DNA from 2 places in the Blastococcus sp. SYSU D00813 genome. Region 1 is predicted to be linked to the other one. Evidence: predicted binding sites of a transcription regulator. Region 1 holds the regulator's gene; the other holds the start of a gene.
The links. Region 1 encodes LexA, which represses DNA repair genes until DNA is damaged. Its sites were predicted from a motif close to TCGAACANNTGTTCGA; they were not measured.
Positions count from the first base shown of each region.

Region 2: a site for LexA is predicted at 5,020-5,035, ahead of dnaB (replicative DNA helicase). Genes of this name have one in related genera too.

Region 1 is NZ_JBJGZX010000016.1:38,645-52,708, forward strand. Features, by position in the region: gene ACI8AX_RS13060 (hypothetical protein) at 1-232, shown strand, start outside; gene ACI8AX_RS13065 (vitamin B12-dependent ribonucleotide reductase) at 303-3,161, opposite strand; gene nrdR (transcriptional regulator NrdR) at 3,241-3,798, opposite strand; gene ACI8AX_RS13075 (hypothetical protein) at 4,186-4,752, opposite strand; gene ACI8AX_RS13080 (LysM peptidoglycan-binding domain-containing protein) at 4,866-5,147, opposite strand; gene lexA (transcriptional repressor LexA) at 5,716-6,492, shown strand; gene ACI8AX_RS13090 (hypothetical protein) at 6,531-7,646, opposite strand; gene ACI8AX_RS13095 (phosphatase PAP2 family protein) at 7,609-8,364, opposite strand; gene hflX (GTPase HflX) at 8,454-9,956, opposite strand; gene ACI8AX_RS13105 (hypothetical protein) at 10,132-10,335, shown strand; gene dapF (diaminopimelate epimerase) at 10,381-11,268, opposite strand; gene miaA (tRNA (adenosine(37)-N6)-dimethylallyltransferase MiaA) at 11,265-12,194, opposite strand; gene ACI8AX_RS13120 (hypothetical protein) at 12,191-12,937, opposite strand; gene ACI8AX_RS13125 (DUF349 domain-containing protein) at 12,978-14,064, shown strand, end outside.
Region 2 is NZ_JBJGZX010000003.1:121,274-135,337, reverse strand. Features, by position in the region: gene ACI8AX_RS03245 (glycosyltransferase family 87 protein) at 1-684, shown strand, start outside; gene ACI8AX_RS03240 (deoxyribonuclease IV) at 665-1,477, opposite strand; gene ACI8AX_RS03235 (hypothetical protein) at 1,596-2,666, shown strand; gene rpsF (30S ribosomal protein S6) at 2,902-3,192, shown strand; gene ACI8AX_RS03225 (single-stranded DNA-binding protein) at 3,195-3,680, shown strand; gene rpsR (30S ribosomal protein S18) at 3,820-4,056, shown strand; gene rplI (50S ribosomal protein L9) at 4,068-4,514, shown strand; gene dnaB (replicative DNA helicase) at 5,131-6,501, shown strand; gene ACI8AX_RS03205 (NUDIX hydrolase) at 6,565-7,263, opposite strand; gene ACI8AX_RS03200 (SPFH domain-containing protein) at 7,356-8,354, shown strand; gene ACI8AX_RS03195 (hypothetical protein) at 8,351-9,229, shown strand; gene ACI8AX_RS03190 (fatty acid desaturase family protein) at 9,279-10,475, opposite strand; gene ACI8AX_RS03185 (ferredoxin reductase) at 10,508-11,617, opposite strand; gene ACI8AX_RS03180 (PucR family transcriptional regulator) at 11,726-12,907, shown strand; gene ACI8AX_RS03175 (class I SAM-dependent methyltransferase) at 12,924-13,514, opposite strand; gene ACI8AX_RS03170 (pyridoxamine 5'-phosphate oxidase family protein) at 13,552-13,998, opposite strand; gene ACI8AX_RS03165 (DNA polymerase IV) at 14,024-14,064, opposite strand, start outside.

The sequences.
Region 1 (14,064 bases):
GCACTACGCCTACCTCGACGTCCACGCCCGGCACCTGAACCTGGGGTTCAACCGTGGTGCGGCGCTGACCGGCGGCGAGGGGCTCCTGGAGGGCACCGGGAAGTCGTTCCGCAAGGTGCCCGTCCGGACGGCGGCGGTCCTGGCCGACCCCCGCATCGAGCAGCTGCTGCGCGAGGCACGGGCCGAGCGTCTGACCGCGCTGGGCCGCACCGTCCCGCCCGCCCGGGACTGAGACCAGGTCCGCCGAACGCCACCGGCCCGGCACCGCGAGCGCGGTACCGGGCCGGTGGACGGCGACTGGCTCAGCTGCAGCCGCTGGTGGAGCCGCAGCCCTCGCAGACGTAGCAGCTGCCCGCCGGGCGCATCTTCGTGCCGCAGGTCATGCACAGCGGCGCGTCGGTGGCGGTCCCGGTGACCAGCTCCAGCAGCTCGGCGGAGCTGTGGGCCTCGGTGACGTCCTTCTTCTTCGCCTCCGGCTTGGCCGGCGCCTCGGTCGGCACCGAGCCGCGCAGCGCCTCGACGTCGACCTCCTCCTCCTCGACCACCGCGGCGGTCGAGGCGGGGGTGTCGTAGCCCGACACCTGGGCCGCCCGCTCCTCGGCGCTGAAGATGCCGAGGTTGGCCCGCTTGTCCACGGGCAGGTGGTCCAGCGCGAGGCGGCGGAAGATGTAGTCCATCACCGACTGGGCGATCCGGATGTCCGGGTCGTCGGTCATGCCGGCCGGCTCGAAGCGCATGTTGGTGAACTTCTGGATGTAGGTCTCCAGCGGCACACCGTGCTGCAGCGCGATCGAGATGCCGATCGAGAAGGCGTCCATGACACCGGCCAGGGTCGACCCCTGCTTGCCGAGCTTGAGGAAGACCTCGCCGAGGCTGCCGTCCTCGTACATGCCGGCGGTCATGTAGCCCTCGGCACCGGCGACGCTGAACGACGTCGTCATGCTGGTGCGCTTCTTGGGCAGGCGCTTGCGCACCGGGTGCGACAGGGCGGTCGGGGCGGCCTCGACCTCGACCTTGGCGTCGGCCTTCTTGGCCTTCGCGTCGGACAGCGGCTGGCCCACCTTGCAGTTGTCGCGGTAGATCGCCAGCGCCTTGAGGCCGAGCTTCCAGCCCTGGAAGTAGATGTTCTCGACGTCCTCGACGGTCGCCGTCTCCGGCATGTTGACCGTCTTGCTGATCGCGCCGGAGATGAACGGCTGCACCGCGGCCATCATCCGCACGTGGCCCATCGGGCTGATCGCCCGCTCGCCCATGGCGCAGTCGAAGACCTCGTAGTGCTCCGGGCGCAGGCTCGGCGCGTCGACGACGTGCCCGTGCTCGGAGATGTACTCCACGATCGCCTCGATCTGCTCCTCCTGGTAGCCCAGGCTCCGGAGCGCGCGCGGCACGGTCTGGTTGACGATCTGCATGGAGCCGCCGCCGACCAGCTTCTTGTACTTGACCAGCGAGAAGTCCGGCTCGATGCCGGTCGTGTCGCAGTCCATCATGAAGCCGATGGTCCCGGTGGGTGCGAGCACCGAGGCCTGGGCGTTGCGCCAGCCGTTGTCCGCGCCGATCTCCAGGCACGACTGCCACTCGGCGGTGGCGGCCTTGAGCACGTCGGCGTCGTCGGCGCCCACCGGGCGGATCGCGTCGTTGGCCGCCGCGTGCTTGCGCATGACCCGGGCGTGGGCGTCGGCGTTGCGGGCGAAGCCCTCGTAGGCGCCGACGATGCCGGCCAGCTCGGCCGAGCGCCGGTAGGCGGTGCCGGTCATCAGCGAGGTGATCGCCGCCGCCAGCGTCTGGCCGCCGCGCGAGTCGTAGGCGTGGCCGGTCGCCATCAGCAGGGCGCCGAGATTCGCGTACCCGATGCCCAGCTGCCGGTAGGCGCGGGTGGTCTCACCGATCGGCTCGGTCGGGAAGTCGGCGAAGCAGATGGAGACGTCCATCGCCGTGATGACCAGCTCGACGGCCTTGACGAAGTTCTTGGAGTCGAAGGTGCCGTCGTCCTTCAGGAACTTCATGAGGTTCAGCGAGGCCAGGTTGCACGAGCTGTTGTCCAGGCTCATGTACTCCGAGCAGGGGTTGGATGCGTTGATCCGGCCCGTCTCGGGGTTGGTGTGCCAGTCGTTGATCGTGTCGTCGTACTGGATGCCGGGGTCGGCGCACTCCCAGGCGGCCTGGGTGACCTTGCGGAACAGGGCCTTGGCGTCGACGGTCTCGATGACCGAGCCGTCCATCCGGGCGCGCAGACCGAAGTCCGTGCCGTCCTCGACCGCGCGCATGAACTCGTCGGAGACGCGGACCGAGTTGTTGGCGTTCTGGTACTGGACGCTGGTGATGTCCTTGCCGCCGAGGTCCATGTCGTAGCCGGCGTCGCGCAGCGCGCGGATCTTGTCCTCCTCGCGCGCCTTGGTCTCGATGAACTCCTCGATGTCGGGGTGGTCGATGTCGAGGACGACCATCTTCGCCGCGCGACGGGTCGCACCGCCGGACTTGATCGTGCCGGCGGAGGCGTCGGCGCCGCGCATGAAGCTCACCGGGCCGGAGGCGGTGCCGCCGGAGGACAGCAGCTCCTTGGAGGAGCGGATGCGGGAGAGGTTCAGGCCGGCGCCGGAGCCGCCCTTGAAGATGAGCCCCTCCTCCCGGTACCAGTTGAGGATCGAGTCCATCGTGTCGTCGACGGCGAGGATGAAGCACGCGCTGACCTGCTGCGGGGCGCTCGTGCCGACGTTGAACCACACGGGGCTGTTGAAGCTGAAGTACTGGTGCAGCAGCATCCAGGTCAGCTCGTGCTCGAAGACCTCGGCGTCGCCCTCGGTGGCGAAGTAGCCGTGCTCGCGGCCGGCGGCGCCGTAGGTGAGCACCACCCGGTCGATGAGCTGGCGCAGGCTGGTCTCGCGCTGCGGGCTGCCGACGGCGCCGCGGAAGTACTTCGTGGTGACGATGTTGGTGGCGTTGATGCTCCACTCGGCGGGGAACTCCACGCCGCGCTGCTCGAAGTTGATCGAGCCGTCCCGCCAGTTGGTCATGACGACGTCACGACGCTCCCAGGTCACCTCGTCGTACGGGTGCACCCCGGGGGTCGTGAAGACCCGCTTGACCTTCAGGCCCTTCCCCCGCGCCGGCGCCTTGGCGGCGCGACGCGTGCGGCCCGACAGGCGGTCCTCGGTCTCGGTCACTTGAGCTCTCCCTCTGTTGTGGCTGAGTCGGCTGGGGAAGAGAGCCGCACTCGGTTCTATCGGGTGGTGCTGACAGTTCTCAGGTGACGGCGGCGTTGCCGTCGGAGGCTTCCCTGGCCCGGGACCCGCCGCGCCGGCGACCGGCGGACGGCTCGGGCTGCATGCCCGGCAGCGGGAGCGTCCCGGCGGTGAGGTGCCGGGCCCGCAGCTCGGTGATCTCCTTCTCGAAGTCCTCGAGCGAGGTGAAGGCGCGGTACACGCTGGCGAAGCGGAGGTAGGCCACCTCGTCGAGCTCGCGCAGCGGACGCAGGATGGCCAGCCCGACCTCGTGGCTGGGCACCTCGGCCGCCCCGGTCGCCCGGATGGCGTCCTCCACCTGCTGCGCGAGCTTCTGCAGCTGGTCCTCGTCGACCGGCCGGCCCTGGCAGGCCCGGCGGACACCGGCGACGACCTTGCTGCGGTTGAACGGCTCGCTGACGCCGCTGCGCTTGACGACGGCGAGCACCGCCTCCTCCACCGTCGTGAAGCGGCGCCCGCAGGCCGGGCAGGACCGGCGGCGACGCGTCGTCGCGCCCTCCTCGGCCTCCCGGGTCTCGATGACCCGGCTGTCCGGGTTGTGGCAGAAGGGACAACGCACGGCGGTTCCTCCTCCCCGGGCCGGTGCACCTCCCCGGCCCGTCCCAGGGGACTCGGCCGGGTGTCTCCCACGGGGCCTCTGTGGACCCTCCTGGGGACAACCGGTGCATACCCCGGGGAGGAGCTGAGGACGCCCTGTGGACGGACTTACAGCGGTGCAACTACTAGATGTAGGGGAACCCTAGGCAGGGCTCCACTAGATGTGCAACAGCGGCGCGGCGTGTCGCGTTCCCCTGCGACCCGCCCGTGACCTGGGACGGCCTGACACCCCAGCCGTCACACGGACACGCCGAGGACGACCGCGCGCTGCGTGCGCGACGGCCTCGGGAGGTGTAGTGCGTGTCGCCCGGACGGGGCGCCGGACCGGGGGACGGACCGGGGACGGGCCTCAGCGGACGGCGGTGGCGGAGGCGCCCCAGGACCACCCGGCGACGTCGTCCAGGCGGATCGGACGGGTCATCGGGTCCGGGGCCGCCGGCCGCCCCGCCCGCTCGGCCCCGTCCGCGGCGCGGTGCCGACCGGCGGCCGCGGGCGCGCGGTGGCGGCCGGCGCCGGCGCCGGCGACACCCTCGGCGCAGCGCACCGCGGGCAGCTCGGCGGTCAGGTCGCTGGCGTGCCGGCGGCGCCGGACGGGCCGCGCGGGGAGGCCGGTGGCCATGAGCTCGCGCAGGTCCGCGCGACTCATCACGACCGTCTCCGCGGCCGGCTCACGGGCGGGCGGGACGGAGGCGCCGGCCCCGCCGGGGCCCTGCGGGAGGCGGACGGCGGTGAGGTCGACCCACCGCACCCGCTCGGCCCCGGCCACGACGACGCGCACCTCCGCCTGGCAGACGCCCGCCTCGTCGTGACGCCACCCGAGGACCGCGCCGGGCCACCACGACCCGTCGGCGAGGACCTCGGCCTCGAGGGGCTGGGCGATGGAGGCCACTGCTCGGCCGCGCTTGTCCACTGGCACGTCGGGAACGGTAGGTCGGCGCACCCCGGCTCCCGGCGGACCGCAGCGCCCCAGGGGTTGACGAAGATGGGCGGCAGATTCGTCGACCCCACGGGTACAGCCGGCCGACCGGCTCACGGGACCTCGAGCACCTGCCCGGGGACGACCACGGCGCCCTCCAGGTCGTTGAGCCGCTCGATCGCGTCGACGACGGCCCGCACGTCCTCCCCCGGGTCGGCCACGCCCGCCGCGATCGACCAGACGGTGTCGCCCGGCTGCACGACGACGCTGCTGCCCCCGGCCAGCTCCAGCTCCTCCCCGCCGCCGACGACCGCGGACAGCGCGAGCAGCGCCAGCGCGGCGACCGCGACCCCCAGCGCGGCGAGGACGACCCGGCCCCGGCGGGTCAGCCGCACCGGCCCCCCGCCCGCGACGGCCCGCGCCGGGTGGCCCGACCGGACCCGGCTCCGGCGCGGCGCGGCGGCGGCCGGCACCGGTCGCGCGCCGGGGCGCACCACGTCGCGCCGCAGCGGCGGGGCGCCCGCCGGCGGCCCGGCCGGCCGCACGGCCTGGCGGGCACCGGCCCGCTCCCCGGCCGGACGGACGGGACCGGCGACCCACGGCCCCGTGCTCCCCCACCCACCGGGCGCCGAGCCCGCCACCCCGCCCGCCGGCCCCCCGCAACCGCCCGCGCCCCGCACCGTGCCCGCCACCTCGCGCCTCCTCCACGACGGCCGCCGGACCCCGGCGACTGGTCGAACAGCCGTTCGAATCGAACGTCTGTGCGATGTCTACCGCACGCCGCCGACAAGAGCGATCCCGACACGGAGCAGTTCGAACATGTGTTTGAGGACCGGTGCCCGACGCGCTACGGTCTGTGCTGCGAGACGCAGGTGCACCTCCGGCACCGGCCGGGCGAGGACCACGGCCGGGGTGAGCGGGGTGGACGGACGAGCCGCGGCACGCGGCCGGCGAGGAGGAGACGTGGCGGGCACCAGCGGGACGTCGGGGGGACGCGGCGGGTCGCGCCGCGCGGGCGGCACGGCGACCGGCTCGACGCCGGCGCCCACGGCGGAGGTCCGGACCTTCCCGGACCGGGGCGAGGCCGGCGACGGCCTGACCCAGCGCCAGCGGCGCGTCCTCGAGGTCATCCGCGACTCGATCGACCGTCGCGGCTACCCGCCCTCGGTGCGCGAGATCGGTGAGGCCGTCGGCCTGTCCTCGGCCTCCTCGGTGGCCCACCAGCTCTCGGTGCTGCAGAAGAAGGGCTGGTTGCGGCGCGATCCCAACCGCCCCCGCGCGCTCGACGTCCGGCTCCCCGGCGAGCTCGCGGCCGCCGGCGCCACCGCGCCGCCCCCGCCGGTCGCCGAGGACTCCGCCAGCCCGGCGCCCACCTACGTGCCGCTCGTGGGCCGGATCGCCGCCGGTGGCCCGGTGCTCGCCGAGCAGGCGGTGGAGGACGTCTTCCCGCTGCCCCGCGAGCTCGTCGGCGAGGGCACGCTCTTCATGCTCAAGGTCACCGGTGACTCGATGGTCGAGGCGGCGATCTGCGACGGCGACTGGGTCGTCGTCCGTCAGCAGCCCACGGCCGAGAACGGCGAGATCGTCGCCGCGATGATCGACGGCGAGGCGACCGTGAAGACCTACAAGCGCAAGGACGGGCACGTGTGGCTGCTGCCCCACAACCCCGCCTACGAGCCCATCCCCGGCGACGACGCGACCGTGCTCGGTCGCGTCGTGACGGTGCTGCGCCGGGTCTGACCCGGCGCCCCCGGGCGCGGGCCCGTCCCGGGACGGGGTCAGGCGCGCGGAGCCCCGCCCGGCGGCGCGCTCCCGCGGCGCCGACGTCCCAGCAGCCAGAGGAGCAGGGTGGCCAGGGCCGCGGCCACCAGCGCGGCGGTCACCGGGGAGACGCCCTCCTCGGTCTCGGTGAGGACGTCGGTCAGGGAGCCGTCCGGCGCACCGGTCGCGCCGGCGGGCGCGGTCACCGTCGGCACCGGGACGACGCTGACCGTGCTGGGCAGCCCCTCGCTCGCCACGACCAGCGAGGTCCCGTCGGCGGAGAAGCTAATCGCCTCGCCCTGCGGGGACTCCGGCAGGGCCACGCGCACCGGCTCGGCGGCGAGCGCGGCGGCCACGTCCGAGCCGGCCAGCGGCCACACGTAGGCGTCGGTGTAGGTCCGCAGCGCCAGGGCGTGCCCGTCGGCCGCGACGGCGCCCCCGGTCACCAGCAGCTGACCGGCCCGGCCCACCGGGCCACCCGGGGTGCCGGTCAGGGTGAGGTCCACGGAGGCGACCTCGACGAGCCCGACGGTGCCGTTGGGCTCCAGCGCGGCGACCGGCCGGAAGACGTCGCTGGAGCCGAGCACCTCCTTGGTCACCACGTAGGGCGTGCCGTCGGGGGCCAGCAGCAGCGCCTCGGCGTCGTGCGGCCCGTCGGGGTAGGTGAGCCGGTGCACGGCGGTGGAGCCGTCCGGGCGCAGCGCGATGAGCGCGACGGTCTCGCGCGTGCCGGTGTTGTCGCCGGTGTCGGCCAGCCACACCGTGCCGTCCGGCCCGACGGCGAGGTCCTCGGGGTCGAAGGGGTCCACGCCGGCCTCGTGCACCCGGGTCACCTCGCAGGCGGGGTCGAGGACGAACACCTGGACGAGATCGCCGCCGTCGTTGATGGCCAGCATGGTGCCGTCGCTGCCGACCACCAGCCCGGAGAGCTCGGTGAGCCGCGGGTCGGTGATGTCGCACTGCGGAGTCGCCGGGGCGGCCTCCTCGGCCTGTGCCGGGGACGCGGCGACCAGCGAGAGGGCGAGACCGGCCAGCAGGGCCGAGCCGGTCAGGCCGGCGCGTGCGAGGGAGGCGCCCCGCGCCGGGCCCCGGCGGTCACGGCGACGCGGGGCCCGGTCGGCGCGAGTCGGCACGCACCCAGCGTGACAGGACGAGTGCGTCGACCGCGTGAACCACGCCCAGCAGCACCACGCCGACGGCGGCACCGGCGATCGCGTCGCTGACCCAGTGGAAGTCCAGGACGATCATCGCCAGGCTGCACAGCACCGGCCCGACCACCGCGAGGAACCAGAGCACCCGCTGCGCCCGCGGCGGCAGGCCGAACTCGACCGCCTGCCAGCGCGCCACGCCCCACAGCAGGACGGCGTTGGCGACGTGGCCGGAGGGGTAGGACTCGCCGTCCGGGTGGTGCAGGTACTCACCACCGGGGAAGGCCGGCGCCGTCCGCCCGATCCCCCACTTGAACTGGTAGACGACCACGCTCAGCAGCACGAGTGCGAGCACGATCCGCAGCAGCGGAAGGATCGTCCGGTGCCGGCCGGCGAGCCAGCCGATGAGGCAGGCCAGGACCAGCAGCATCGTGGCGCGTCCGCCGATCTGGGTGACCACCCACAGCGGCTGGTAGGCCGCCGAGTCGCGCAGCCCCCACTCCGACACCTGGTCGGAGACCCAGTGGTCGACACGCTCGGTCAGCCCGTGCGCGAGGAGGTCGACGGTGACCAGGGTGCCGACGGCGAGTGCGATGAGCACGGCCCACCACGTCGGCCGGCCGGCCGACACCACCGGAGGGTGCTCGGCCGCCGGCCGCCGGAGCATGGCCGGGAGGGAGCGCCGCACCACGCCACTGGTCACCGGGTCACGGTACCGGGCCGTGACCCGATCGTGACCTCGGCGGGGCGGGTGCGGCGCCGCGCCCGCCGAGGCCCGGTCGGAGGACCCGGTCAGGCGACCGGGACGGCGAACTCGCCGAGGGCCGCGGCCAGGGCGCCGTCGACCCGCGCGGACAGCCGGGTACCGCCGGCGTCGTGGCTCTCGCTGAGCACCTCGCCGTCCCGGTGCACCCGGGCGACCAGGTCACCGCGGTCGTAGGGCACCAGCACGTCCACCTCGATGTCGGGGTGCGGCAGCCGCGCGGCCACGACGTCCCGCAGCCGGTCGAGGCCCTCCCCGGTGCGGGCCGAGACCCACACCGCGCCGGGCAGCGCCTGGCGGAGGGTCAGCACGTCCTCCTCGCTCATCGCGTCGACCTTGTTGACGACGATGAGCTCGGGGACCGACGAGGCGTCGATCTCCTGGAGCACGACGTGGACCGCGTCGATCTGGCCGAGCGGGTCGGGGTCGGAGCCGTCGACGACGTGCAGCAGCAGGTCGGCGGCGGCCACCTCCTCCAGCGTCGACCGGAACGCGTCGACCAGCTGGTGCGGCAGGTGCCGCACGAAGCCGACGGTGTCGGTGAGCGTGTACTCGCGCCCCTCCTCGGTCTGCGCACGGCGGACCGTCGGGTCGAGGGTGGCGAACAGCGCGTTCTCGACCAGCACGCCGGCACCGGTGAGCCGGTTGAGCAAGCTGGACTTGCCCGCGTTGGTGTAGCCGGCGATGGCCACGCTCGGGACGGCGTTGCGACCGCGGCTGGAGCGCTGCGTCTGCCGGGCGGTCGCCATGCCGGCGATCTCGCGGCGCAACTTGCTCATCCGCGAGCGGATCCGCCGCCGGTCGGTCTCGATCTTGGTCTCACCGGGACCACGCGTCCCGATGCCGCCACCTCCGGCGACGCGGCCACCGGCCTGCCGGGACATCGACTCACCCCAGCCGCGCAGCCGGGGCAGCATGTACTGCATCTGCGCGAGCTCGACCTGCGCCTTGCCCTCCCGGCTGCTCGCGTGCTGGGCGAAGATGTCCAGGATCAGCGCCGTCCGGTCGACGACCTTGACCTTGAGGATCTTCTCCAGCGCGTTGAGCTGGCCCGGGGTCAGCTCGCCGTCGCAGATGACGGTGTCGGCGCCGGTCGAGGCGACGATGTCGCGGATCTCGGCGGCCTTGCCCGAGCCCACGTAGGTGCCGGCGTCGGGGGTCTGCCGCCGCTGGCTCACGGCCTCGAGCACCTGCGAGCCGGCCGTCTCGGCCAGGGCCGCGAGCTCGGCGAGCGAGCGGTCGGCGTCGGCCTGCGTGCCCTCGGTCCACACCCCGACCAGCACGACGCGCTCGAGGCGCAGCTGCCGGTACTCGACCTCGGTGACGTCGGCCAGCTCGGTCGACAGGCCGGCGACGCGGCGCAGGGCCCCGCGCTGCTCGAGGTCGTAGCTGCCGGTGGTGTCGTCGGGCTCGTCCCACTGGCCGGCCGGCGCGGGGCGCACGGCCTCCTCGGCGGGCGCGGCGGCGCCGGCCGCCCGCTCGGCCCGGTCCTGGGCGCCGGCGAGCACGGCGCGGTTCTGTGCGGTCGTCATCGCGTCCAGCGTGGCACGCCCCTCTCGCCGGGGCACCTGAGTTGTCTCTTCCGTGGAGATCACTGCTCGTGTCATCGCCGGGTACAACACCGGCGGGGCCCGCATGCATCCCGCCTCGGCGGGGGTAGGGCCGTCCCGGCAAGAGCAGAGGGACGCCGATGACGAGGAGGCACCCGTGAGCACGAGCAGCAGCGAGGGGATCGAGGACCCGGGCCGCGACCCGGCCGGGCTCGACCCGCCGCGCAACCTCTTCGGGGGCGCGGACCAGGACACCGGCCGCGGCGCGCCGCGGGGCACCGGCAACGTGGGTCCGGGCGACAAGCCCGAGGCCCCCACCGACGAGCCGGAGACCCGGGCGGACACCCCCGACCGGCCCTGACCGTCCGGGTCGGGAGCCGGGTCGGGAGCCGGGTCGGGAGCCGGGTCAGGAGCCGAGCCACTCCCGGGTGAGCTCACCGGTGGCGACGACGACGGCCGGGCCCCGCAGCACGGTGGTGCCGGCCCCGACGTCGACGGTCAGCCGGCCGCCGGGGACGTCGACCACGACGGTCCCGGCGGTCGCGCCGCCGGCCACCAGGGCTGCGTAGGCCGCGGCGCACGCGCCCGTGCCGCAGGACCGCGTCTCCCCCACCCCGCGCTCGTGCACCCGCAGCCGGACGTGCGCGTCGGCACCCTCCGCCGCCTCGCGCAGCACGGTCACGAGCTCGACGTTGACGCCGTCGGGGAACAGCGCGGGGTCGAACCGCGGCTGTCCGGTGAGGTCGAGCGCGTCGAGGTCGGCGTCGGTCAGGCAGGCCAGGTGCGGGTTGCCCATCGACACCGCCAGCCCGTCGAAGCGCTGCCCGTCCACCTCGGCCGAACCGCGGCCGAACTCCCGCGCCGGACCCATGTCGACCCAGTAGGTGCCGTCGGCACCCGCGCCCACCCGCCGCGGACCGCCGCGGGTGCCGATCCACACGCCGTCGCCGCACGCGGCACGGTCCAGCAGGCCCTCGCTGACCAGCACGTGGAGGAACAGCCGCACGCCGTTGCCGCACATCTCGGCCAGCGACCCGTCGGCGTTGCGGTGGTCCATGAACCACTCGCAGCGGTCGAGGTCGGCACCGAGCACCGCCGCGGCGTCGGGCACGTGCGCGCTGCGCACCACCCGGAGCACGCCGTCCCCGCCGAGGCCGGCGCGGCGGTCGCACAGCCGGCGCACCATGGCGGCGTCCAGCCGGTCCTCCGGCCACCGGGTGCCGTCGGGGTCGGGAAGGACGACGAAGTCGTTCTCCGTGCCGTGCCCCACCAGGACGCGGTCGTGCGTGCTCACGGTCCGAGGGTACGGCCGGTGATCAGCCCGGCGACGGCGTCGGCCAGGTCGGGCCGGCCCGCGTCGAACCAGGTGGTGGCGGCGTCACGGCGGAACCAGGAGCGCTGGCGGCGGACGAACCGCCGGGTGGTGACGACGGTGCGCTCCCGGGCCTCCTCCGCCGACAGCTCGCCGTCCAGCTGGGCCAGCACCTGGGCGTAGCCCAGCGCCCGCGACGCCGTCGGTCCCTCGCGCAGCCCGTCGGCGGCCAGCGCCTCGACCTCGGCGACGAAGCCCGCGGCCCACATGCGGTCCACGCGCCGGGCGACGCGCTCGTCCAGCTCCGCCGGCTCGCGGTCGAGGCCGACGACGACGGCGGGGTAGTGCGGCCGCGGCTCGGGCAGCGAGGCGCGGAACGGGCCGCCGGTCAGCTCCACGACCTCCAGCGCGCGGACGATCCGCCGGCCGTTGCCGGGCAGCACCGCGGCGGCCGCGGCCGGGTCCACGGCGGCCAGGCGGGCGTGCAGGGCGGCCGGGCCCACCTCGGCCAGCTCGGCCTCCAGCCGGGCGCGCACCTGCGGGTCCGTGCCGGGGAAGTCCAGCTCGTCCAGGACGGCGCGCACGTAGAGGCCCGACCCGCCGACGAGCAGCGGCAGCACGCCGGCCGCGCGGAGGCGGTCGACCTCGGCGCGGGCCCGGTCCCGGTACTCGGCGACCGACGCCGGCTGCCGCACGTGCCACAGGTCCAGCAGGTGGTGCGGCACTCCCCCGCGCTCGGCGGCGTCGGGCTTGGCGGTGCCGATGTCCATGCCGCGGTAGAGCTGCATCGAGTCGGCGTTGACCACCTCGCCGCCGAGCCGCTGCGCCAGCGCCACGGCCAGCGCCGTCTTGCCCGTGGCCGTGGGACCCACCACGGCGACCACCGGCGGCGCCGCCGGAGAGGTCACCGGGCCGTCCAGGAGGCCACCAGGTAGCCGACCCCGAGGGGCGCGGCGTCGTGGCGGAGCCGCGCGGTCACCGTCCGGCCGGTGACGGCGGCGCCGACGGCCCGCCACACCGGGACCCCGGCGGCGAGGAGGCGCTCCCCCTCGGCGGCGTCGAGGGCGGCCAGCGCCGGGGCGTCGCCCGCGGCCAGGGCGGCGGCGACGGCGGCGTCGAAGGGGGCCGCCGCGTCGTCCAGGTACCCCGGGGCCTTGACGCTGCGCCGCGCCGACCCGTCGCCGAGGGCGAGCACCCCGACGGTGCCGTCGGCGAGGTCGCGGAGGGCGTCGGCGAGGTCGGCCGGGCCGACGCCCAGACGCAGCCCGGCGTACCCCGCCTGGTCGAGCAGCCAGGCGCCGAGGGTGAGGGCCACGGGGGTCCGGCGTCCCCCGGGCCGCACGCCGCCGGCGAACGGCACCTCCACGTCGACGCCCACCCCGCGCAGGTCCCCGGCGTCGCCGGGGCCGTGGCGCCCGGCGACCCCGGGACCGACGACGACGACGGCCTGCGGCCCGTCCGCGAGCAGCGCCTCGACGGCCTCCGCGCAGGCGCGGCGCAGGGCCGTCGTCTCCTCCGCCGGGCGGCCCTCGACCGCGGGGTGCAGCAGCGGCGGGCAGGGGCAGAAGGCGATCGACAACGGCGCGGCGGAGACCCCGCCGGCGGCCCCGTGGGCGGACCCGGCGGCGTGTCCGGCCTGTTCAGTCGTCACGGCAGCAGTGTCGCCGATGCGACGTGGGACACTGCGGTGCGTGTCGAGCACGGAGAGCCCCGTAGACGGTTCGCAGCAGGTCCCCACCCCCGACGAGGCGGCGTCCCCGTCCGTGTCGCCGGCCGCCTCGGAGGCCGGCTCGGAGGCCGTCGCGCCCGAGGCCGGGACCCCGGCGGCGCCGACCCCCGCGGACGCGGTGCTGGCCGACCCGACCGCGGAGTCGGCTCCGGAGGCGGCCGCCGGACCGGCGGCCGAGCCGGTCGCCGAGCCGGTCGTCGAGCCGGTCGTCGAGCCGGTCGTCGAGCCGGTGGTCCCGGGCCCGCTGCCCGAGGAGGCGGCGGCCGCCGTCGCCGCGCCTCCCGCGCCGGCCAGCCTCCCCGCGCACCACGCCGGCGAGCCGGCCACGGCGCCGGCGTCGGACCCCGCCGCCTGGGGCCGGGTGGACGACGACGGCACGGTCTACGTGCGCACCGCCGACGGCGAGCGCGCCGTCGGCTCCTGGCAGGCCGGCGACCCCGCGGCCGGACTCGCCCACTTCGGGCGCCGCTACGACGACCTGGCCACCGAGGTCTCCCTGCTCGAGGCCCGGCTCCGGGCGCACACCGGCAACCCCGGCGAGATCAAGAGCAAGGCGCAGGCGCTGGCCGACCAGATCCCCACCGCGACCGCGGTCGGCGACCTCGACGGCCTGGCCGCCCGGGCCCGGGCCATGGTGGAGACGGCCGACTCCGCGGCCGCCGAGTCGCGCGCGGAGAAGGCGGCCCACCGAGCCGCGCAGATCGCGCGCAAGGAGGCGCTGGCCGCCGAAGCCGAGCAGATCGCCGCCGAGTCCACCGCGTGGAAGGCCGCCGGCGACCGGCTCAAGGCGATCGTCGAGGAGTGGAAGACGATCCGCGGCATCGACCGCAAGACCGACGAGGCGCTGTGGCAGCGCTTCGCCGCCGCCCGTGACGCGTTCGGCCGGCGCCGCGGGGCGCACTTCGCCGCCCTCGACGCGCAGCGCGGGGAGGCCCGCGCGGCCAAGCAGGAGCTGATCGCCGAGGCGCAGCGGCTGTCGACGTCCACCGAGTGGGGCCCGACCAGCGCGGCGATGCGGTCGCTCATGGACCGCTGGAAGGCCGTGCCGC
Region 2 (14,064 bases), on a different contig from region 1:
GCCTGGCTGGCCGTCAACGTGCCGATCGCGCTGCTGGCCCTCGACAACTGGGCCACGTTCTTCACGTTCAGCCGGGAGCGCCCGGCCAACCCCGAGACGCTGTGGAACCTGGTCATCCGCCTCTCGGACGGCCGCGCGTTCGACGGGCCGCTCGCCGAGGGGCAGGCGCCGTCGGTGCTCAACGCCGTCGTCACCGTCGTGCTGCTCGGCTACGGGCTGGCCGTGGCCTGGCTGACGCTGGCCGCGCCGGTGCGGCCGCGGGTGGCCCAGGTGGCCTTCCTGCTGGTGGCCGGGTTCCTGCTGCTCAACAAGGTGTGGAGCCCGCAGTTCTCGCTGTGGCTGCTGCCTCTGGCGGTCCTCGCCCGCCCGCGCTGGCGCTCGTTGCTGCTGTGGCAGGCGGTCGAGGCGCTGGTGTGGGTGGTGACCATGCTCTGGTACCTCGGCACCGCCAACCGCGGCATCGACGAGGAGTGGTTCTGGATGGTCGTCGTCACCCGGGACGTCGCGGTCGTGCTGCTGATCGTCCTGGTGGTGCGCGAGATCTGGCGGCCCGACCACGACGTCGTCCGCACCAGCTGGCCCGGCGTCGACGATCCCGCCGGCGGGGCGCTCGACCGCGCACCCGACCGGCTCACCCTCGCCGGCCGGAGGCCGGCAGTGCGGCTCAGCCGATCGCCGACCTGACCAGGGCGACCTCCTCGGCGTGGGCGGCCGCGTCGCCCGGGGTCTCCAGGACGATCGGCGCGTCGGCGGCCCGGGCCACGCCCAGCAGCACCTCGGTCGGGATCTCGCCGTCGGCCAGCGGGGCGTGCCGGTCGCGGCTGGACCCGGCCGGGTCGCGGCTGTTGTTGAGGTGGACGACGTCGATGCGGCCGGTGACGGCGCGGACGTCGTCCACCACCGTCTCCAGGTCCCAGCCGGCGGCCCAGGCGTGGCAGGTGTCGAGCACGAACCCGGCGCCGAACTCGCCGACGGCCTCCCACAGCCGCCCCAGCGCGTCGAGGTCGCGGGCCATCGCGTTGCCGCCGCCGGCGGTGTTCTCGATGAGCAGGGGGACGGGGAACCCACCGGCCTCGGCCTGGCGGGTGAAGGTCTTGCGCCAGTTGTCGACGCCGGCGGCCGGGTCGTCCTTCGCCAGGACGTGGCCGCCGTGCACGACCAGCCCCAGCGCGCCGACGGCCGCGGCGGCCTCGGCGTGCTGGCCGAGCAGCTTGCGGCTGGGGATGCGGATGCGGTTGTTCGTCGTCGCCACGTTGAGGACGTAGGGCGCGTGGACGACGACGGTGACCCCGCCCTCGCGCAGCGCCTCGGCGTCGGGCCGCGGCTTCGGCGCCTTCCAACCCTGGGGGTCGCCGAGGAAGACCTGCACGCCGTCGGCGTCCATCTCCGCCGCGCGCGCGACCGGGCCGCCGTCGAGCAGCTCGTTGTCCTCGGTCAGGCCGGGGCCGACGTGTACGCCGATCGGGTGGGTCGCCACGTCGGCGACAGTAGTTCCGGCCGACGACAGGTTTACGCGTAACCCGGGACACACATCATCGTTCCTGCACCGTGACGGGGGTTACTCCCCGGTAGCTCGACGGAGGGTGTGCAGGGACATGGTGACCGGTCGGATCCGACGCAGCGCCCGGCGGGGTCTCGCCGGGGCGCTCCTGCTCTGGCTGGCCATCCTGGGGACGTCGGTGCTCGTGGCGCCCAGCGCCAGCGCCGACCCCAACGGTCGGGTCGACCCGGTGGTGGACGTCTTCATCCGGGACCTCACGCCGCCCTACGTGTCGGTCGACGACGGCGACACGGTGCGCTTCACCAACCAGATCCAGGACAAGACCGTGCAGGTGGGCGGCGGGGGCCTCCTGCCGACGCTGGTCAGCGTGACGGTGCGGACCGAGGTCACCCTGACGATGCCGACCGGCACGCGGGTGCTGCCGCCCGGCGCCTCCTGGGACGAGACCTTCGACCGCGACTGCTCGCTGCCCGGGATCGTCGACGTCTGCCTGATCGGCTACACGTACCGCCTGCAGAGCAACGCGTCGCTCACCTCGGCGCTCACCGACGCGGTGTTCCGGCTGCTGCCGCCGCTCCCGGTGCCCACGCCGTTCGTCGTCACCACGCTGCCGCTGCCGAACCTGCCCGGCGTGGACCTGCCGCAGCTGCCGGTGATCGACGTCCCGACCCTGCTGCCCGGCGTCCCCGAGCTGCTGCCGCAGCTGGTGCCGCAGGGCGAGGCGCCCACGCCGACGCAGGCGCCGGTCCTCCCGCAGGCGCCGGCGGCGTCGGGTGTCGACGGGCTGCCCTACGCCTACGACACCGGCCTCGGCGCCGCGGACATGGCGCCCACCGGCGGCGGCGTCGCGGCGCTCGACCTGAGCCGGTTCACGCCCGCCTCCGGTGGCGGCCCGGCCGGTGCCGCGAGCGCGGCGGGCGGCGGGTCCGGTGGTGGCGCGGGTGGCCACGACGGCGCCTCCGTCCCGGTCTTCGGTCAGCTCTCCGGGGCGGGCGGGGACCTGGACGAGGAGAGCGCCACGAGCGCCGACCCGGCCGGCCCGGCCGCCGGCGCCCTGCCGCTGCCGGCACTCCTCGCCGTCGTGGCGCTGGCGGCGTCGACCGCCGCGCTGGTGCGCACGCAGTCGGCCGCCCGCTCGACCGGCGGGTCGCACCGCTCGCGCTGAGCCCCTCCACCGACGGCCGCCGCCCCCGCCCGGGACGGCGGCCGCCGGTGCCTCCGGTACGTCCCCGTGGACGGCGGTCCCGTGGACGGCCGGCGGGCGATCCGCCGCGCGCTGGTAGCCTGTCCGGTGGCGCGTTCTCCTCCCGCTCCGCGGGGGTGGGGCGCGCGACGCATGTACGACCCTCCTGCTGCAGATGCACTGCAGCCGCCGAGACCAGAGGAGGTGGGGTTTCTCCATGCGCAATTACGAACTGATGGTCATCCTCGACCCCGAGCTGGAGGAGCGCACGATCGCTCCCTCCCTCGACCGGTTCCTGACCGTCGTCACCAACTCCGGTGGCACGGTGGGCAAGGTCGACATCTGGGGCCGCCGTCGGCTGGCCTACGAGATCAAGAAGCAGATCGAGGGCATCTACGCCGTCATCGACATCAACGCCGAGCCCGCTGCGGTGGCCGAGCTCGACCGGCAGCTGAACCTCAACGAGTCGGTCCTGCGCACCAAGCTGATGCGGCCCGAGGTCCACTGACCATGGCCGGCGAGACCGTCATCACCGTCATCGGCAACCTGACCTCCGACCCGGAGCTGCGGTTCACGCCGTCGGGTGCCGCGGTCGCGAACTTCACCGTCGCCTCCACCCCGCGGACGTTCGACCGTCAGTCGCAGGAGTGGAAGGACGGCGAGGCGCTCTTCCTGCGCTGCAACGTGTGGCGGCAGGCGGCGGAGAACGTCGCCGAGTCCCTCACCCGTGGCTCGCGGGTCATCGTCTCCGGTCGCCTCAAGCAGCGCTCCTTCGAGACGAAGGAGGGCGAGAAGCGCACCGTCGTCGAGCTCGAGGTCGACGAGGTGGGCCCCTCGCTGCGCTACGCCACCGCGAAGGTCACGAAGGCCCAGCGCGGTGAGGGTGGCGGCGGCTTCGGCGGCGGCGGTGGCGGCGGTTTCGGTGGTGGCGGTGGCGGTGGCGCGAGCGACCCGTGGTCGACGCCCGCCGGCCCGTCCGACGAGCCGCCCTTCTGAGGAAGGACCCCTCGCAGGACCCCCTCGCCCCCCACGCCTCGCTCCGCTCGGCGCGGGCCCCTGCGAGGGGGGCCGCAGCTCCCACCCGGGAGCCCTCATCCGCACCATTTCCTGATCCACGTCGTACCTGGAGAACCCAGTGCCCAAGCCCCCCGTGCGCAAGCCCAAGAAGAAGGTCTGCCAGTTCTGCAAGGACAAGGCGACCTACGTCGACTACAAGGACACGACCCTGCTGCGGAAGTTCATCTCCGACCGCGGCAAGATCCGTGCCCGCCGCGTCAGCGGCAACTGCAGCCAGCACCAGCGTGACGTCGCGACGGCCGTGAAGAGCAGCCGCGAGATGGCGCTGCTGCCCTACACCTCCACGGCGCGCTGACCATGAGCACGATGAAGCTGATCCTGACGCAGGAGGTCACCGGTCTCGGGTCCTCCGGCGACACCGTCGAGGTCAAGGGCGGCTACGGCCGCAACTACCTCCTGCCCCGCGGCCTGGCCATCGTGGCCACCCGCGGTGCCGAGAAGCAGGTCGAGTCGCTGCGCCGGGCGCGTGCCGCCCGCGACGTGCGCAGCCTCGAGGAGGCGCAGACCGTCGCCGGCCGCCTCAGTGGGCTGACCGTCCGCGTGCCGGCCCGTGCCGGCGAGGGCGGCCGCCTGTTCGGGCGCGTCACCACCGCCGACGTCGCCGCCGCGGTGACCGCCGCCGGCGGGCCGGAGCTCGACCGTCGTCGCATCGAGCTGCCCAGCAGCATCAAGACGACCGGCCAGCACAAGGTCACGGTGCGGATCCACCCCGAGGTGGCCTCGGAGCTGACGATCGACGTCGTCGCCTCCTGACCCACGCACACCCCACGAGGGGCGTCGGACTCCGGTCCGGCGCCCCTCGTGGCGTCTCGGGTCCGCTGAGGGCGCTCCTCCCGCCCCCTGGGGCCCGTGCCACGCGCGATGCGCGCCCCGGGACCGGCCAGCGGCCCGACGGGTCACCTACCGCACACTGCCCGTGTCGCCGCCCCGGGCTGTGGACGAGGGGCCGGCGTGTGACGCCTGGGACGCCTGCGCCGGGCGGGCGACACGCCGGGGGACGACACGGCGAGTTCTCCCGGATTTCTCCCGTCCACACCCGGTGCGTCGTCGCGGTGCTGGTCAGGTGCGGGATACGCGGCCGGCGCCGTCCCCGTCCCCCGCTGTCTCCACATGTCGACACGCCTGTGTCCACCGACTTGTCCACAAGTTGTGCAGAACGGCGCCCACAGCGGTGATGGACGGACCGGTCCGCCGTTTCTAACGTCCTCCCTGCCTACCCGCCCGACCCGAACTGTCGGCGGCTCGCGGTAGGAACTCCTCGAACGCACGTTCGAGACGGATGACGAACGTCCTGGTGCTCCCCCACCGGGCCCCGGCCGGCGGCCGGGGTCTGTGGCGGGGTGCGCCGGAGAGTGGATGGAGGACCGACGTGGCGGTGGCCGACGACTTCAGCCGGCCCCAGGCAGCGGCGCCGGAGTACGACCGGCAGCCGCCGCAGGACGTCCAGGCGGAGCAGTCGGTGCTCGGCGGGATGCTGCTGAGCAAGGACGCGATCGCCGACGTCGTCGAGCAGTTGCACAGCGCCGACTTCTACCGGCCGGCGCACGCGATCATCTTCGACTGCATCCTCGACCTCTACGGCCGGGGCGAGCCCGCGGACGCGATCACCGTGGCGGCCGAGCTCAACCGCACCGACCAGCTGTCGAAGATGGGCGGCGCGGTCTACCTGCACACGCTGATCGCCTCGACGCCGACCGCGGCCAACGCCGGCTACTACGCCGCGATCGTGGCCGAGCAGGCCGTCCTGCGGCGGCTGGTGGAGGCCGGCACCCGCGTGGTCCAGCTGGGCTACGGCGCGGCCGGCGGGCGCGGCGACGTCGACGACATCGTCGACCGCGCGCAGCAGGAGATCTACGACGTCACCGAGAAGCGGATGAGCGAGGACTACTCGCGGCTGGAGGACATCCTCCAGCCGACGATGGACGAGCTCGACGCCATCGCCAGCCGCGGCGGGGTGAGCCGCGGCGTCCCGACGGGCATCCGGGATCTCGACGAGCTGACCAACGGCCTCCAGGCCGGCCAGATGGTCGTCATCGCGGCAAGGCCTGGCGTGGGCAAGTCGACGCTGGGTCTGGACATCGCGCGGTCAGCGGCGATCAAGCACCACATGTCCACGGTCATCTTCTCGCTCGAGATGAGCAAGCACGAGATCACCATGCGTCTCCTGTCGGCCGAGGCCAAGGTGCCGCTGCACCACATGCGCGCCGGCACGCTGTCGGACGAGGACTGGTCGAAGCTGGCCCGCCGGATGGGCGAGGTGGCCGACGCCCCGCTCTACATCGACGACTCGCCGAACATGACGATGATGGAGATCCGGGCGAAGGCGCGGCGGCTCAAGCAGCGCAACGACCTCAAGCTCGTGGTCATCGACTACCTCCAGCTGATGACGTCGGGAAAGCGCGTCGAGAGCCGCCAGCAGGAGGTCTCCGAGTTCTCCCGCGCACTCAAGCTCCTGGCCAAGGAGATCGAGTGCCCGGTGATCGCGATGTCGCAGCTGAACCGTGGGTCCGAGCAGCGTCAGGACAAGAAGCCGATGCTCTCCGACCTCCGCGAATCGGGCTCGATCGAGCAGGACGCTGACATGGTGATGATGATCCACCGCGAGGACATGTACGAGAAGGAGTCCCCGCGGGCCGGCGAGGCCGACATCATGCTGGTCAAGCACCGCAACGGCCCCACCGCCAACGTCACGGTCGCCTTCCAGGGTCACTACAGCCGGTTCGTGGACATGGCCAACTGACCTGGACCGACCACCCCGCGGGCCCGTCCCTCCGTCGCCTCGACGGGGGACGGGCCCGCGGCGTCAGTTCTCCGCGCGGAGCAGGGGCGGGTGCAGCGCGGTGGCCGGGCCGCGCCGGTAGAGCTGGGCCGGCCGGCCGCCGTCCCGGGTCGTGGTCTCCCCCGTCGGCTCCAGGAAGCCGGTCGCGCTGGTGACCTTGCGGTGGAAGTTCCGCGGGTCCAGCGGCCGCCCCCACACCGCCTCGTACACCCGCCGCAGTTCGGCCACGGTGAACGACGGGCCGCACAACGACGCGGCCAGCGACGTGTACTCGAGCTTCCCCCGCGCCCGGGCCACGCCGTCGGCGAGCACCACGTCGTGGTCGAAGGCCAGCCCCGGCGACACCTCCTCCACCGGCGCCCAGCGCGTGGCCGCCGCGTCGCTGCCGGCCCGCGGCTCCGGCGGCGCCGCGACCAGCGCCAGGTGCGCCACGGTCACCACCCGCATCCGCGGGTCGCGGTGCGGCGCCCCGTACGACGCCAGCTGCTCGAGGTGGGCGGCCCCCGGCCTCAGCCCGGTCTCCTCCGCCAGCTCCCGCGAGGCCGCGGCCAGCAGGTCCTCGTCCGGCCGGACGAACCCGCCCGGCAGCGCCTCCCGCCCGGCGAACGGCTCCTCGCCACGGCGCACGACCAGCACGTGCAGCCGGTCGGCCCGCACGGTCAGCACCACCAGGTCCACCGTCACCGCCACCGCGGGGAACGCCTGCGGGTCGTAGCCGTCCACGGCGCCACCCTAACGCACTAATCGTCGGATTGACGACAAGCGTCGGCGGTGCTTATCGTCAAGACGACGACAACACCGAGGAGGGACCTCCGATGGCCGACATCACCCGCTACCCCTTCGTCCGCCACCTGCGCAGCTCGGCGACCGCGCACGTCCTCCGCGTCCGCAACGGGCAGGTGGTCCAGGCCGCCACGGGCGCCAGCTTCTGGTTCCGGCCGCTGTCGGCCGTCCTGTCGGAGGTCCCCGTCGACGACCGCGAGCTGCCGCTCCTCTTCCACGCCCGGACGGCGGACTTCCAGGACGTCACCGTGCAGATGACGCTCACCTCCCGCGTCACCGACCCGGCCCTGGCGGCGGCACGGGTGGACTTCTCGATCGACCCGGTCACCGGGCGCTGGCAGGGCACCCCGCTCGAGCAGGTCGCCGGCCTGCTCACCGAGTCGGCGCAGCAGCACGCCCTCGACCTGCTGGCCACCATCGACCTCGCGGCGGCGCTCACCCGGGGCGTGGCGCCGGTCCGGGACGCCGTGGAGCGCGGCCTGGCCGCCGACCCGCGCCTGGCCGAGACCGGCATCGCCGTCATCGGTGTGCGGGTCGTCGCCGTCCGCCCGGAGGCCGACGTCGAGCGGGCGCTGCAGACACCCACCCGCGAGCGGGTGCAGCAGGAGGCCGACCGGGCCACCTACGAACGGCGGGCCCTGGCGGTCGAGCGCGAGCGGGCGATCAGCGAGAACGAGCTGGCCAACCAGATCGAGCTGGCCCGGCGCGAGGAGGAGCTCGTCGGCCAGCGGGGCGTCAACGCCCGCCGCGAGGCCGAGCACGCCGCGGCCGCCGCCGAGGTCGCCAGCGAGGCGCAGGCCCGCCGCGACCGGCGGGCGGCGCAGGTCCGGGCCGACGCCGAGCGCCTGGCCGGCGCGGCCCGCGGCGAGGCGACGGCCGCCTACCTGGCCGCGCACGCCGACGTCCCCGCCGACGTGCTGCTCGCCGTCGCCGCCCGCGAGCTGGCCACGAGCCTGCCCAAGGTCGACAGCCTGGTCCTCACGCCCGACCTGCTGGCCCCCGTGCTGGCCAAGCTCGGCGGTGCCCGGTGACGCTCGCGCCTCGGGTGGTCGTGGTCTCCCGCACGACCGAGCTCCGGGAACTCGTCGCCCGGCACGGCACCGCGGCCCAGGCTGCGTTCTTCCTGCGCACCCGTGGCCGCGACATCGCCGAGGTGACCGAGCGGGACGCCGGCCAGGCCCGGGCACTGGCCGCCGCCACCGCGGGCATCCCGGTCGACTGGCGCCGGGGCGCCGTCGAGCGCGCCGACCTCCCGCGCTTCCTGTTCGCGCCGGACGACGTCGTCCTCGTCGTCGGGCAGGACGGGCTGGTCGCCAACGTCGCCAAGTACCTCGACGGGCAGCCGGTGATCGGTGTCGACCCCGAGCCGGGCCGCAACCCCGGGGTGCTGGTGCGGCACCGGCCCGAGGAGGTGGCCGCCCTGCTCCGGGACCGGCCCCGCCCCACGCCGCTCACGATGGTGGAGGCCGAGACCGACGACGGCCAGCTGCTGCGGGCCCTGAACGAGGTCTACGTCGGCCAGCCGACGCACCAGACGGCCCGCTACCGGCTCACCGCGCCCGGCGCCGGGCCCGAGCGGCAGGCGTCGTCCGGCGTCCTCGTGTCGACCGGCACGGGCGCCACCGGCTGGTGCCGCTCGGTGTCCCGGGAGCGCCCGGGCGCACCGCAGCTGCCGGCGCCCGGCGACCCGCGGCTGGCCTGGTTCGTGCGCGAGGCCTGGCCGTCCCCGGCGACCGGGACCAGCCGCACGCAGGGCCTGCTCGAGACCGGCGCCGTCCTCCACGTGGACGCCGAGTCCGACGGGCTCGTGGTGTTCGGCGACGGGCTCGAGGCCGACCGGCTGACCCTGAGCTGGGGCCAGCGGGTCACGGTCCGCCGCGCCGGCCGCTGCCTGCAGCTGGTCTGAACCGGCCACCCTGCCCCGCGGCGAGCCGCGGAGGCAGGGTGGCGCTTCCTCAGGCGGCCTCGGCCTGCAGCAGCCGGCGGCGGACCGTCTTCGGCCCGGTCGACATCTTCCACAGCTTCACCAGCTGGGACGGCAGGTTCTTCGCCGTCGTGTTGTCCAGCCAGCCGTTGGGCAGCGAGAGCCGGAAGATCTTGTGCCAGGCCGAGTAGACCTGCTTCGGCAGCGGCGCCGAGTGGTAGTTGAGCCCGTACTCCTCGAACAGCGCCTGCACCTTCGGCGCGATCTCCGCGTACCGGTTGCTCGGCAGGTCGGGGAACAGGTGGTGCTCGATCTGGTGCGACAGGTTCCCGGTCATCAGGTGCATGGCCCGGGACCCGGAGATGTTGGCCGAGCCGAGCATCTGGCGCACGTACCACTCGCCCTTGGTCTCGCCGTCGATCGAGCGCTTCTCGAACGTCTCGACGCCCTCCGGGAAGTGCCCGCAGAGGATGACCGAGTTCGACCACAGGTTGCGCACGATGTTCGCGACGAAGTTGGCCGCGAGCGTGGGCACGAAGTTCGGCCCCGAGAGCAGCGGGTGGACGACGTAGTCCTTGCGCACCTGGCGGCCGATCTTGCGCAGCACGGCCTTGGCGCGCCGGCGGAACTCCGGGTCCTTGGTCTGCTTCTTCGCGATGACCGCCCCGAGCTCGAGGTCGTAGGCGGCGATCCCGTACTCGAAGAAGCACGCGTTGACGAAGCTCCACAGCGGCTGGAGCAGGTAGGCCGGCACCCACTTCTGGTCCTCGTCGACGCGCATGATGCCGTAGCCGAGGTCGTTGTCCTTGCCGACCACGTTCGTGAACGTGTGGTGCAGCTGGTTGTGCGAGTGCTTCCACTGCTCGGCCGGGCTGGCCATGTCCCACTCCCACGTCGTGGAGTGGATCTTGGGGTCGCGCATCCAGTCCCACTGGCCGTGCAGGACGTTGTGCCCGATCTCCATGTTCTCGAGGATCTTGGCGACCGACAGGCCGATCGTGCCCAGGATCCACGCGGGCGGGAAGCCCGAGGCGAGCAGGACGGCGCGGCTGCCCAGCTCCAGCTTGCGGTGCACGTCGATGACGGTGCGGATGTAGCGGGCGTCGGACTCCCCACGGGTGTCCAGGACGCCCTGGCGGATCGCGTCGAGCTGCTTGCCCAGGAGCTCGATGTCCTCGGCGGTCAGGTGCGCGATCGGGTTGTCGGACTTCTTCTGGATGACGGTCATGGGTCCGGCTCCTCTGGTCAGTGTCGGACGGGTCAGTGGTCGATGGCGCAGGCGCCGGCGGCGGCGCTGACGCAGGTCTGGACGAGGACGCCGTCGCCGGGGGCGGCGGTGGTCACCTCGCCGGTGCGCAGGTCGCGGACGGCGCCCTCGCGCAGCGGCAGGACGCAGCCGAAGCAGATGCCCATGCGGCAGCCGCTCGGCATGAGGACGCCGGCCTCCTCGGCGGCGTCGAGGATCGGCGTGGCGCCGTCGGCCTCGAGCGTCGTCCCGTTCGCGGTGAAGGTGACGGTGCCGCCCTCGCCGTCACCGGCGACGACCGCCGGCCGGAAGCGCTCGGTGTACAGCTGGTCGGCCACGCCGGCGTCGGCCCAGTACCGCTCCAGGGCCTCGAGCATCGGCAGCGGCCCGCAGGCCCACGTGGCGCGCTCGGCCAGGTCGGGGACCAGCGCCGCGATGCTCGCGGCGTCGAGCATCCCGTCGGTGTCGGTGTGCTGCTCGACCAGCCGGATCCGCCCGGCGGCGGCCAGCTCGCGCAGCTCCGCGCCGAAGATGACGTCGTCGGCCGTCGGCGCCGAGTGCACGAGCACCACGTCGGTCAGCTCGTCGGCAGCGAGGTTGCGCAGGATGCCCATGACCGGGGTGATGCCGGAGCCCGCGGTGACGAACAGGGCCTTGTCCGGGCACGGCCGGGGCAGCACGAACTCGCCGGTGGCCTGGTCCAGCTGCACGATCGTGCCCGGCTCGGTGCGGTGCACCAGGTGGTTGCTGACCTTGCCGTCCGGGATGGCCTTCACCGTGATGGTGAAGCAGCCGTCGGCCCGCCCGAGCACCGAGGTGATCGAGTAGGCGCGCCACTGGCGGACGCCGTCGACGTCGACGCCCAGGCGCACGTACTGGCCGGGGACGTGCGGCTGCCAGTCGCGGCCGGGGCGGATCACGAGGGTGGCGGCGTCCCGGGTCTCCCGGTGGACCGCCTCGATGCGGCCGCGCAGCGCCGCACCGGAGCGCAGCGGGTCGACCAGGTCGAGGTAGTCCGACGGCAGCAGCGGTGTCGTGGCGAGCTCGGCGAGCTTGAACACGCGGTCCCGCAGCGCGGTCAGCCGGGGCCGGGCGGGAGGAGCGCTCGGCTGGGTCACGGTCATGTCTCGAGGGTTTCCCAGCCGGGGAGCTAACTACCTGTGCCTTCGACGTGAATCGGCGGCATACTCTTGTTCGCCCGGTACAAAAGCGGCGGCGTGCAGGGAGGTGCGGTGCCCGGGGACCAGCCGGCGTTCCCGCCCGACGTCGCGGCCGCGCTGACCGAGCAGCTGCCCGGCGTCGCGGAGTCGACGATCGCGGCCATCGTCGTCGAGGTGCCCAGCTACGCCGACGCCTTCAGCGGGGTCATGGGCAAGACCATCGACCGGGCCGTGCAGCTCGCACTCGGCGGCTTCCTCAGCCTGGCCACCGGCGGCGCCGACCCCAGCCGCCCGGTCGGCCCGGCGCTGGAGGGCGCGTACGCCCTCGGCCGCGGCGAGGCCCGCAGCGGCCGGTCGATGGACGCCCTGTTGGCGGCCTACCGGGTGGGGGCGCGGGTCGCCTGGCGGCACATGAGCAGCGCGGCGGTCGCGGCCGGCATGTCGCCGGAGGACCTCGCCCGCTTCGCCGAGCTGGTGTTCGCCTACATCGACCAGCTGTCGGCGTCGTCGGTCGCCGGGCACGCCGACGAGCTGGCCTCCACCGGCCGGGCCCGGCGCCGGTACCTGGAGCGGCTGGCGGCGGTGCTGCTGGCCGGCCGCCCGCTGCACGACCTGACCGCCGCCGCCGAGCGGGCGGAGTGGCTGCCGCCGCGCACGCTGACCGCCGTCCTGCTGCCCGAGACCCAGGCGCGCGCCGCCCTCTCGGCGCTGGACGTGCGGACCCTGGTCAGCACCGAGGAGCACCCCGACGCCCCCGTCGGCCCCGAGCGGGTCGTGCTCCTGGTGCCGGACGCCGAGGGCCGCGGGCGGGCCCCGCTGCTGGCGGCGCTGGACGGGCGGGAGGCGGTGGTCGGGCCGCCGCGGCCGTGGGCGCAGGCCCAGGCCTCGCACGCCCGGGCGCAGCGGGCCGTGCAGCTGGGGCTGCGCGCCGAGGGCAGCGCCCCGCTGGACACCGAGGAGCGGCTCGCCGAGCTGGTGCTGCGCGCCGACGCCACCGCGCTCACCGACCTCCGGGCGCGGGTGCTCGCGCCGCTGGACCGGGTCGGCGCCGCCGCCCGCGAGAAGCTCACCGAGACCCTGCGCTCCTGGCTGCTGCACCACGGCCGCCGCGACGCGGTCGCCGCGGAGCTGTTCGTGCACCCGCAGACGGTGCGCTACCGGATGGGCCAGCTGCGCGAGCTGTTCGGCGACCGGCTCGACGACCCGCGCACGGTGCTGGAGCTGACGGTCGCGCTCGCCGTCCCGGCGCCGTAGGCACCGGGACCCTCCCTCAGGCCGGGGCCAGCACCGCGACGAGGAAGTCCGATCCCGGCGTGAACGGGTGCAGGTGCCAGGTCGACAGCAGGACCGACGGCGCCAGGCCCGCGGTGCGCGCGTCGGCCAGGAAGTCGTCGAAGGCGTAGTCGCGGCCGGCGCCGAAGCCGACCACCGCCCGCCCGTCGGCGGCCAGGTGGGCGCGGAACCGGCGCAGCACCTCCACCCGGGTGCTGGGCGCGAGGAAGGTGACGACGTTCCCCGCGCACACGATCGCGTCGAACCGGTCGGGCAGGTCGAGCTCGGCCAGGTCGCCGACCAGCCAGCGCGGGCCGGGGTGGTCCTCCTGGGCGGCGGCGATCAGCACCGGGTCGACGTCCACGCCGACCACGTCGTGCCCGGCGCGGGCCAGGTGCCCGCCGACCCGCCCCGGCCCGCAGCCGGCGTCCAGCACGCGGGAGCCGCGCGGCAGCATCGCGTCGACCAGCCGCGCCTCGCCGACGATGTCGGTGCCCTGCGCCGCCAGCCGCCGGAAGCGCTCCACGTAGGCCGGTGAGTGGCCGGGGTCGGCCTCGGTCATCCGCACCCATGCGCTCGGCTCGGTCATGCGCCCATCCTCTCCGGACGCCGTGCGGGCCCGGCGGTCAGGTGCGCACGTGCTCCTCGAGACCGCGGTCCGGGTGCCAGGCCAGGATGCGCAGCGCCGTCCGGTCGTCGGTGTGGCCGGTCCACACCACCTCGGTGAGGTCGAGCCGGAAGAGGTGCGCGCCGCCGGCGTCGCCCTCGTGCACCGCCCGCCCGGCCACCTTCGCCTCGCCCGGCCAGCTCCTGCCGCCCTCCCCGGGGTCGGCGGTCGGGCTGTGCACCGCCACCCGCGGGTCGCGCAGCAGGTCGCGCGCCTTCACGGCGCCGGCCATGGAGCCCAGCCGCAGCTCGCCGTCGGCGGCGAACTCCACCTCGGTGCCGCTGATCCGCGGCCCGCCGTCGGCCCGCAGCGTCGCCATGGTGGCGTGCGGCGACGCAGCGAACGCGGCCCGGACCCGCGCCGCCAGGTCCGGGACCTCGGCCGCGACGTCCGACCAGCGCGCCATGCCGGCAGTGTGCTCCGCTCGGGCGCTAGGCGGCAGGCCGCCAGTCCGGCGGGTCGGCCGGGTGCA